3 regions of the Rhizobium azibense genome follow, and region 3 is predicted to be linked to each of the others. Evidence: riboswitches for the same ligand, from Rfam matches in the RefSeq annotation. Region 3 holds a riboswitch; each other region holds the start of a gene.
The links. Region 3 has a riboswitch for thiamine pyrophosphate ahead of thiC (phosphomethylpyrimidine synthase ThiC). Riboswitches for the same ligand answer to the same signal wherever they lie in the genome.
Positions count from the first base shown of each region.

Region 1: it holds a riboswitch for thiamine pyrophosphate, as region 3 does, so the genes downstream of both, thiD (bifunctional hydroxymethylpyrimidine kinase/phosphomethylpyrimidine kinase) here and thiC (phosphomethylpyrimidine synthase ThiC) in region 3, are expected to answer to the same signal.
Region 2: it holds a riboswitch for thiamine pyrophosphate, as region 3 does, so the genes downstream of both, thiB (thiamine ABC transporter substrate binding subunit) here and thiC (phosphomethylpyrimidine synthase ThiC) in region 3, are expected to answer to the same signal.

Region 1 is NZ_SMBJ01000002.1:110,503-113,773, forward strand. Features, by position in the region: gene EV130_RS04665 (FkbM family methyltransferase) at 1-576, shown strand, start outside; TPP riboswitch at 805-901, shown strand; gene thiD (bifunctional hydroxymethylpyrimidine kinase/phosphomethylpyrimidine kinase) at 1,282-2,085, shown strand; gene EV130_RS04675 (carbohydrate ABC transporter permease) at 2,098-2,946, opposite strand; gene EV130_RS04680 (carbohydrate ABC transporter permease) at 2,939-3,271, opposite strand, start outside.
Region 2 is NZ_SMBJ01000007.1:227,203-230,473, reverse strand. Features, by position in the region: gene EV130_RS19145 (ABC-F family ATP-binding cassette domain-containing protein) at 1-389, opposite strand, end outside; gene EV130_RS19140 (thiamine diphosphokinase) at 393-1,043, opposite strand; TPP riboswitch at 1,139-1,252, shown strand; gene thiB (thiamine ABC transporter substrate binding subunit) at 1,301-2,323, shown strand; gene thiP (thiamine/thiamine pyrophosphate ABC transporter permease ThiP) at 2,323-3,271, shown strand, end outside.
Region 3 is NZ_SMBJ01000006.1:152,472-155,742, reverse strand. Features, by position in the region: gene EV130_RS16490 (GntR family transcriptional regulator) at 1-241, shown strand, start outside; gene kduI (5-dehydro-4-deoxy-D-glucuronate isomerase) at 238-1,074, shown strand; gene kduD (2-dehydro-3-deoxy-D-gluconate 5-dehydrogenase KduD) at 1,080-1,835, shown strand; TPP riboswitch at 1,963-2,074, shown strand; gene thiC (phosphomethylpyrimidine synthase ThiC) at 2,167-3,271, shown strand, end outside.

The sequences.
Region 1 (3,271 bases), on a different contig from region 3:
GAGCTCGGCGGTCACATTGGTTATCTGTCGGTGCATTTAGCAAAGATTGTTGGCGATGACGGTACTGTTGTCGTTTTCGAACCTGGGCCCAACAATTTGCCGTATCTTCGAACCAACACAGAGCGCTTTGCGAACATTAAAATCGTTGAGGCTGCGTGTGGAGATCTCGATGGCCCCGTGGAGTTTTGGATAGAAGGGCTGTCGGGACAGAACAATTCGTTGGACAGAAACTATAAAAACTTTGAACAAAACCGCGAGAATGCGTTCAGCGATGCGCTCATGGAATCCATTACGGTCGAGATGATGCAGCTTGACACATACTTGGAAGAGACGGGCCTTCGTCCGGCGCTGCTGAAGATAGATGTGGAGGGAGCTGAACACCGTGTGCTTCTCGGTAGTTCACACTGTCTGGCAAATGTAAGGCCTCTCATAGTGGTGGAAGTTACCGAGGACTTTGACGAGGTAGCCAGAATATTTCGCGAAAACGACTACGCCATACATGATCGCAGCCGCCCCGAGTGGGTATGCATTCCGGCCGAACGCGTCGAAGCGTTTCAACAAATATCGACGCATTGAGCGCCCTCTCGTTCTCGTCAGCGCCGTCGTTGCGGGCTTGCAAACTCCGCCGCTTGGAAAAGCAAGCGGCCATAGCTCGACCACAGAATGGTGAGGACGTCTTTATTCGCGACTTCGCCAAATCGGGCTCCACAAGCGAAGACGTTGGCACGGGCCCTGGCTTCAAGCAATACGGGCCATGCCGTTTTTAGGGGTGACAGACAGAGATTTGTCTGCAATGAAGACCGCGATGAGAGACAGGGGCGTTCGTTGAAAGACGGGCTGAGAAGTACCCTTCGAACCTGAACCGGATAATGCTGGCGGAGGGAGTCGCTCGGAGCCTTCGCTTGTTCAGTAAGGCTCCCCGCGTCTTTGCCCCGCCCGAAAGGGGCAAATGCCGATACGAAATTCACCCAGGCAACTCTTTGCGGCCATGCGCGCGACGCCGCCACTTGTCCATTGCATCACCATCGATTGTCGCGATGCAGCTCGATGGGACACACTCGCGGATTGCGAGAGTAACATCGATATGAGGCGTTTCAATCTATCCCCTTATCCCTCCCCCCGAGCCTTTGCGCGGCGCCAGCATGGTCAATACCGCGATCGCCGCCGCTTCGGGTGCTTGCGACAGGGTCAAGTGGCTTGTCCTCGTATCTGTCATCTGTGGCACGCGGATCCGCGGCAGGCTGGTGCAAGCTTGACTGAGGCAATCCGAAAGGCACGCGCATGATCTACAACGTTCTTTCCATTGCCGGCTCTGACCCTTCGGGCGGTGCCGGCGTCCAGGCCGATTTGAAGACATTTTCGGCGCGCGGCACCTACGGCATGGCCGTTTTGACGGCCTTGACGGCACAAAATACCCATGGCGTTTCCAGCGTGCATGCAGTTCCAGCGGAGTTCGTCGCCGAGCAAATCGGCATGGTTTTCGCCGATATCCGCGTCGATGCGGTGAAGATCGGCATGATCGCCAATGCGCCGATTGCCGAAGCTGTCGCCAAAGCGCTTTTGCCGCACCGCGGGATCCCGATCGTGCTCGATCCGGTGATGATTGCCAAAGGCGGTGCGGCACTTCTTGATGTTGAAGCCATCGGCTTTCTCAAGACCCGGCTTCTGCCGCTCGCAACGCTTCTGACCCCCAATCTGCCAGAAGCCGCCGCCCTGCTCGCAGAGCAGGTAGCAGGCACCCGAGATGCCATGGAGTGGCAAGCGGAAAAGCTGCACGCGCTTGGTCCCTCTGCCGTTCTCGTAAAGGGCGGTCATCTTGGCGGGATGGAAAGCCCCGACGTTCTGATAAGCGAAAGCAAGATTACCTGGTTCGAAGCTCCACGCGTTCCGACGAAGAACACGCACGGCACCGGCTGCACGCTTTCGAGCGCGCTTGCAGCAGAGCTCGCAAAGGGCAGATCGCTCGAGGCAGCGGTCGCCACAGCCAAGGATTACCTGGCTGCAGCCGTTGCCGGAGCCGGCATGCTCAGCGTCGGTTCGGGCCAGGGTCCGGTTCAGCATTTTCATGAGCTCTGGGCAGGATGATGCACAGGCTGCTCAGGTCTTCACGGCGCCGGCCGTCAGACCGGCAATGATATGCTTTTGGGCAATGAAGAACACGATTACCGTCGGCAGGATGGTAAGCGTGATGAAGGCGAGCACCAGCTGCCATTCGGTGCCATACTCGCCACGATAGACCATGATGCCGAGCGGCCACGGATATTTCGGCTCCGAATTCAGCATGATCAGCGGCAGGATATAGCTGTTCCAGCTGCCAACGAAGGAGATGATGCTGACGGTTGCAACGATCGGCCGCGCCAGCGGTAGCGAGATGTACCAGAAAAAGCGCAGATAGCCGCAACCGTCGACAAAGGCCGCCTGGAACAATTCCTCCGGAAGGTTGCGGAAATAGTTCCTGAAAAGCAGGATGCTCATTCCGAGGCCGAATGCCACCTGCGGCAGCACCACACCCCAATAGGTATCGAGTAGGCCCAGATCGCGGATGCGGATGAAGAGCGGCAGGATCGCCGTTGCTGCAGGAAACATCAGGCCGAGCAGGAAATAGTTCAGCAGAAATGACGATCCGAAGAAGCGGACATGCGCAAAGGCGAAGGCGGCCATCGATGAGACGATCAGCGTCAGAGAGACCGTGAGCGCTGCAATGACCAGCGAATTGAAGATCTGCAGCCAGTATCGGTCTCCGAAGAGGATGTCGGTATAGTTCGACCATTGCCACTCTGCAGGCAGCCCAAAGGGATTGGTGCGCAGGTCGCCCAGCGTCTTGAAACCGCCGAGCGCCGTCGTCAGCAACGGTATGAGAACCAGCGCCGCGATCAGCGTCAGCGACACGTAGAGATAAACGCGCGTTCGCAGCGGCATGCGAATGGTGGAGCCGGTATCAATCATTGCGCATGAAAATCCTTTTGTAGCCGAAGGCGAGTGTCATGCAGATGATGAAGAGAACAACGCCGACGGCGCTGCCGAGACCGACCTGCATGCGCATGACGCCGTAGGTGTAAAGAAAGGTCACCATCGTCTGCGTCGAATTCGACGGTCCGCCGCCTGTCAGCGGCATGATCATGTCGAAGAGCTGCAGCGAGCCGATAACCGCAAAGAAGATGGAAAGGCGCAGCGTGGATCCAAGCAGCGGCAGCGTCACATAGCGGAACTTCTGCCAGCCTGTCGCCCCGTCGATCTCAGCTGCTTCGAGCACATTTTTGTCGACCGATTG
Region 2 (3,271 bases), on a different contig from region 3:
AGCGCGGCACGTCGCGCTTCGCCGCCGGAAAGCTTCTTCGGATCCTCATCGCCCGTGAGACCGAGATGCGAAAGGAGGTAGGTCACGCGATAAGGGTCATCACCCGGTCCCAAACCGGCTTCGGCATAAGCCTGCACCGTATTGAAACCGGCAAAATCCGGAGCCTGCTCCAAGTAACGCACCGTCGAGGATGGATGGCGGAACACCTCGCCTGATTGTGCTTCAACGATCCCTGCGGCAATCTTCAGAAGGGTCGATTTGCCCGAGCCGTTACGGCCGACCAGACAGATCTTGTCGCCCGGCTCGACCTGCAGATTCGCGCCGGCCAAGAGAGGCGTTCCGCCGAAGCGTAGGAAGATATCGTAGAGTTTCAGGATGGGAGGGGCCAAAAATCAGACTCCGGAAAAATCATCAGGGCGGGCAAGGACGATCGCCCGGCCGCTGCCGAGCGTGAAACGGACCTTGCCTTGTGCAATGTTGGAAATGGTACGCGAGGAGCCGAAGGGCAAATGAAAATCGATGAGCGGATAGCGGGCGTTCTCGATGAAAAGACCATGCAGCTCGCTGAAGCCGGATACCGAAAACAGGCTGTTCCTCGGCAAATCGAGCTCGATCGTACCGGCGATAAGCGGCACGGCCTCCTCCGTTCCGGAGGTCAACAGAATGTCGAAGCCCTGTTCGGCAAGGCTGACGGCGTAAAGCAGGTGCTGCAACGCGTGGTCCGAGCGCTCTCCGCCGAGCGCACCGGCAAGGACAAGTCGCCGTGCGCCACGGGCAATCGCCTCCGACACGGCGATTTCACCATCCGTTGCGGCCTTGGCGGCCGGGTAGGGCTGTTTCGGGACGTGCGGAAATGCCCCCTCCAGATCCGGCGGTGTCGAGTCGAAATCCCCGACCCAAAGCTCAGGCACGACGCCCAGCGCTGCTGCATGCCGCATCCCGCCGTCGGCGGCGATGAAGCGGCTGCCTGAAACGGCAGAACGCAGGCGCTCGGTCAGGCTGAGTTCGCCGCCGAGCAGGATCGTGAAAGTGGATTGGCTCATCGCATTGCCCATAGCGCAAAGCAGGGGCCAAGGGAAAGGGTCTACCGTCAGCGTGCTTGCCCTTGTCATAAGGCCGTCATGGCGATACATCTGCCGACGCTCTAACGGGGTGCCTGGACGTCCGCAAGGATACCGGCTGAGAGGCATTAAGCCAACCCGCGGAACCTGATCCGGATAACACCGGCGGAGGGATTAGACGCGTGACATTCGCCAACGCCCTTTTCCCGTTCAAAAGTAACCCAAGGAGGAGGCGCGCCATGTCCGGCCGCACATCGATTATCCCTTCGCTGACCGCAGCGTTTTTCGCCGCGACGCTCGGCGTGTCTGCCGCGCACGCCGCGCAAAAGACACTCACCATATACACGTATGAAAGCTTCACGTCCGAATGGGGACCCGGCCCGAAAGTCAAGGCCGCTTTCGAAAAGACATGCGGTTGCACGGTCAATTTCGTCAGTGTTGCCGACGGCGTCGCGCTGCTTTCGCGCTTGAAGCTCGAGGGAGCTTCCACCAGGGCTGACGTCGTCCTCGGCATCGACACGAACCTCGTGACAGAAGCCAAGGAGACCGGCCTTTTCGACGCAAGCGGCGTCGATGTCAGCGCGCTCAAGGTGCCGGGCGGCTTCGTGGACGAGGTCTTCGTTCCATACGACTACGGTCACTTCGCGATCATCTACGACAGGCAAACGATCAAGCACCCGCCTCAGAGCATGAAGGATCTGGTCGAAGGTGATCCTTCGCAAAAGATTGTCATCGAGGATCCACGAACCTCGACGCCGGGCCTCGGCCTGCTGTTGTGGGTCAAATCGATTTACGGCGACAAGGCGGCGGAAGCCTGGAACAAGCTCAAGAACCGCATCCTGACCGTCACGCCCGGGTGGTCGGAGGCCTATGGCCTGTTCACCAAGGGAGAGGCGCCGATGGTGCTGTCCTACACCACATCCCCTGCCTATCACATGGTGACTGAAAATACCGATCGCTACCAGGCCGCAGCTTTCTCGGAGGGCCATTATATCCAGATCGAGGTCGCTGGCCTATTGAAGAATGCACCCGAGAAGGATCTCGCCCGCGACTTCCTGAAGTTCATGGTGACGCCGGGCTTCCAGGATACCATCCCAACGAACAACTGGATGATGCCCGTTTCCGCAACGTCCACGCCGCTGCCGGATGCCTTCAGCGCGCTCGTCAATCCGGCAAAGACCTTCCTGATGAGCCCCGACGAAGTCGCCAGGAACCGCAGGGCCTGGATCGACGAGTGGCTTGCGGCGATGAGCATGAACTGATGCTCGAGACCGCAGCCGAACGACGGCGTGCATTGACCGGCGGGGCAATCAGCCTCGCCGCCATCGCGCTCTTTGTCGGCCTTGCAGCGGTCTCGTTGTTTTTTTCCGGGGGCAGCGCGGCAATCCTCGGCATTGTTCTCGATCCTTATATTCTGCGTGTGCTGCGCTTCACGATGCTGCAGGCGCTGCTTTCGACCGCACTTTCCATCGCCTTTGCGATTCCGGTCGCACGCGCGCTCGCCCGCCAGCCGCATTTTGCCGGGCGGGTGTGGATCGTCCGTCTGATGGCGGTTCCCATGGGGCTGCCGGTACTGATCGGAGCACTCGGCTTGATCGGGATATGGGGCAGGCAGGGGATGTTGAACTCGCTGCTGATGAAGGTCGGGCTCGACGAACCGGTCAGCATCTATGGGCTGACCGGCATCCTTCTCGCCCATATCTTCTTCAACCTGCCGCTTGCCTGTCGCCTGATGCTTGCAGGTCTCGAACGCGTGCCCGCCGAATACTGGCTGATGGCAAGCGGCCTCGGCATGCGGTCCGGCTCGGTCTTCCAGTTTGTCGAATGGCCGGCGATCCGCCAGCTCATTCCCGGGATAGCCGGCTTGATCTTCATGCTGTGCGCCACCAGCTTCACGTTGGTGCTGATCCTCGGTGGCGGCCCTGCAGCAACCACGATCGAGGTCGCGATCTACCAGTCGCTCCGTTTCGATTTCGACCCCGGCCGCGCAATCGCCTTGTCGCTCCTTCAGATCGCGCTGACGGCGATGATCCTCGGTGCGATGGCATTTATTCCGCGGATCGGAGATGAGGGCCTTACCGAAGGCAGAAGCATCAAGCGGCTCGATGGCAAAAGCCCGCGCGCCAGACTGGCCGACGGTCTGCTCTTGCTGATCGCCGTGCTTTTCCTCGGCCTTCCGCTGGTGTCGATCATCGCCGCCGGGTTGGACG
Region 3 (3,271 bases):
CCGTTACCGCCTCCTGACCTTGCCGCAAGATGGCCGTCTCGCCCGCGTCCTCGAGGAGCATTCGACCGTCATCGGCTGCATGCGCAAGGGTGACAAGAAGGGCGCCGTCGAGGCCATGGACATCCATCTCGGCAAACTACTGCACGAGGTTGAAAAGGCCGCGATCTGGGACCCGAATTACTTTATCGAGGACGCGAGAAAACCTATGTTATCAACTGAAAAAAAAGGTTTGTTTCAATGAAAGTCGACGTAAGGCACGCTTCCCATCCCGAGGCCGTTCGCGCCTACGACACCGACACACTGCGACGCCACTTTCTTGTCGACCATGTCTTCGAAGGCGGCGAAATCCGGCTTACCTATTCGCATTACGACCGTATGGTGATCGGTGGCGCAATGCCGCTCGGCGCCGCCCTCACGTTGACGGCGCCAAAGGCCATCGGCCAGGAGACCTTTCTTGCCGAACGCGAGCTCGGTGCGCTGAACATTGGGGGAGCGGGCCGCGTCCTGATTGACGGCAAGGCGTACGAGCTCTCGAAATACGATTGCCTATATGTCGGCAAGGGTGCGGTGGACATCCGCTTCGAAAGTACTGATGCCGGTAATCCCGCCAAGTTCTACCTCGTTTCGACGCCGGCACATCGACCGCATCCCGCGGTGCTCTTGACGCGCGAGCAGGCTCGGCATCTAACGTTTGGCGAAGCGGCAACTGCCAACAAACGATCAATCTTCCAATTCATCCATCCCGAAGTCTGCCAGTCCTGCCAGCTCACCATGGGCCTGACGATGCTGGAGCCGGGCAGCATCTGGAACACCATGCCCAGTCACATCCATGACCGGCGCATGGAAGCCTATCTGTACTTCGATCTCGATGCCGATCAGCGCATCTTCCATTTCATGGGCGAACCGCAGGAATCGCGGCACATGCTGATTGCAAACGAGCAGGCGATCATCTCGCCTCCGTGGTCGATCCATTCGGGCGCCGGCACCAAGAATTACAGCTTCATCTGGGCGATGGCCGGTGACAACAAGAGCTTCACCGACATGGATCAGATCGCGATCGCAGATTTAAGGTAAGTCCAATGGCAAACCAGTTTGATCTTTCCGGCCGCGTGGCCATTGTCACCGGCGCCAATACTGGCATAGGGCAGGCCATTGCGATGGCACTTGCCCAAGCAGGTGCCTCGATTGTCGCTGTCGGCCGCTCGTCCATGGATGAAACCGAGGCGATGGTCACGGAGGAGGGCGCGCGCTTCCATGCCATCAAGGCCGATCTTGGCACGATCGCGCCGGTAAAGCGTATCGTTGCCGAAACGCTCTCGGCCTTCGGTGCACTCGACATCCTCGTCAACAATGCCGGTATCATTCGCCGCGCCGATGCGATCGACTTCACCGAGGAAGACTGGGACGCCGTTATCGACACCAATCTCAAGACGGCCTTCTTCCTGTCTCAGGCCGCTGGCCGCCACATGATCGAAACGGGCAGGGGCAAGATTATCAACATCGCCTCGCTGCTGTCCTTCCAAGGCGGCATCCGCATTCCGTCCTATACGGCGTCGAAGAGCGGCCTTGCCGGCGTCACGAGGCTGCTTGCCTGCGAATGGGCAGGCAAAGGCGTCAACGTCAACGCCATCGCGCCTGGCTATTTTGTCACCAACAATACGACTTCGCTCCGAGAAGATCCGGACCGCAGTGCCGCCATTCTCGCGCGCATCCCGGCAGGACGGTGGGGAGTGCCCGCCGAACTCGGCGGTGCGGCGGTGTTTCTCGCCTCGTCCGCGTCCGACTACGTCCATGGCACCGTGCTGCCGGTCGACGGCGGCTGGTTGGCACGCTGACGGGAAGGGTTGCATCTCCAAAGGCAGACGTGTCTTAATCTTTCCCTTGTAGGCATCCCATCTGCCTGTTGAAGGAAGTGACGTGAGCCACTCGCTTGACACCGGCGACACGCGCCCCTAACCTTTGAACATTCACCAGGGGGGTCCCGGCAAGGGGCTGAGATACTGCTGTCGCGCGCAGTGACCCGTTGAACCTGATCCAGTTCATACTGGCGTAGGGACGGTGCGAGCGCTCGAAAGGCTTGGAATTCACGCGTGGAATCCATGCCGGCGTCTTTCCATCATTCCGGCTAAGGACTGGGTCTCCAATCACAACTTGGAGCCTCAAACCATGAATATCGCCGCAAAGACCATCACCCCCACCGTTACCACCGGTCCGCTGCCGGCATCTCGCAAAGTCTGCATTGCGGGAGATATCCATCCCGACATTCGCGTGCCTATGCGCGAGATCAGCGTTCATCCGACCGCAGGCGAGCCGCCAGTCAGGGTCTACGATTCGTCTGGCCCCTATACGGTCGAAGGAGCCGATATTCGCATCGAAGGGGGCTTGCCTCAACTTCGGCGTGACTGGGTGCTCGCCCGCGGCGACGTCGAGGCCTATCAGGGTCGCCACGTTCGCCCGGAAGACAATGGTTTTGCCAGCGGTGAACGGCTGACGCCCGAATTTCCAGGCCAGCGCCAGCCGCTGCGGGCAAAGAACGGCAAGGCTGTCACCCAGCTTGCCTATGCGCGTGCCGGCATCATCACTCCGGAAATGGAATTCATCGCCATCCGCGAAAATCTCGGCCGGACGGCTCAATGCGAGGCGGTGGTTCGCGACGGCGAAAGCTTTGGTGCCAACATCCCCGACTATGTCACACCTGACTTCGTCCGGCAGGAAGTTGCCGCAGGCCGCGCGATCATCCCCGCCAACATCAATCATCCAGAGGCCGAACCGATGATCATCGGCCGCAACTTCCTGGTGAAGATCAACGCCAATATCGGCAATTCCGCCGTGACCTCGTCGATGGCCGAAGAGGTCGAAAAGATGGTTTGGGCGGCGCGGTGGGGTGCCGATGCGGTCATGGACCTTTCGACCGGCCGCAACATACACAATATCCGCGAATGGATTATCCGCAATTCGCCACTGCCGATCGGCACCGTGCCGCTCTACCAGGCGCTGGAGAAGGTCGAAGGCATCGCCGAGAACCTGACATGGGAGGTTTATCGTGACACGCTGATCGAACAGGCGGAACAGGGTGTCGACTATTTTACCATTCATGCCGGCGTGCGGCTCCACTATATCCCGCTGACTGTCAACCGAGTCACCGGAATCGTCTCGCGCGGCGGCTCCATCATGGCGAAGTGGTGTCTGCATCACCACCGTGAGAGCTTTCTTTACGAGCATTTCGAGGAGATCTGCGATATCTGCCGCGCCTATGACGTGTCCTTCTCGC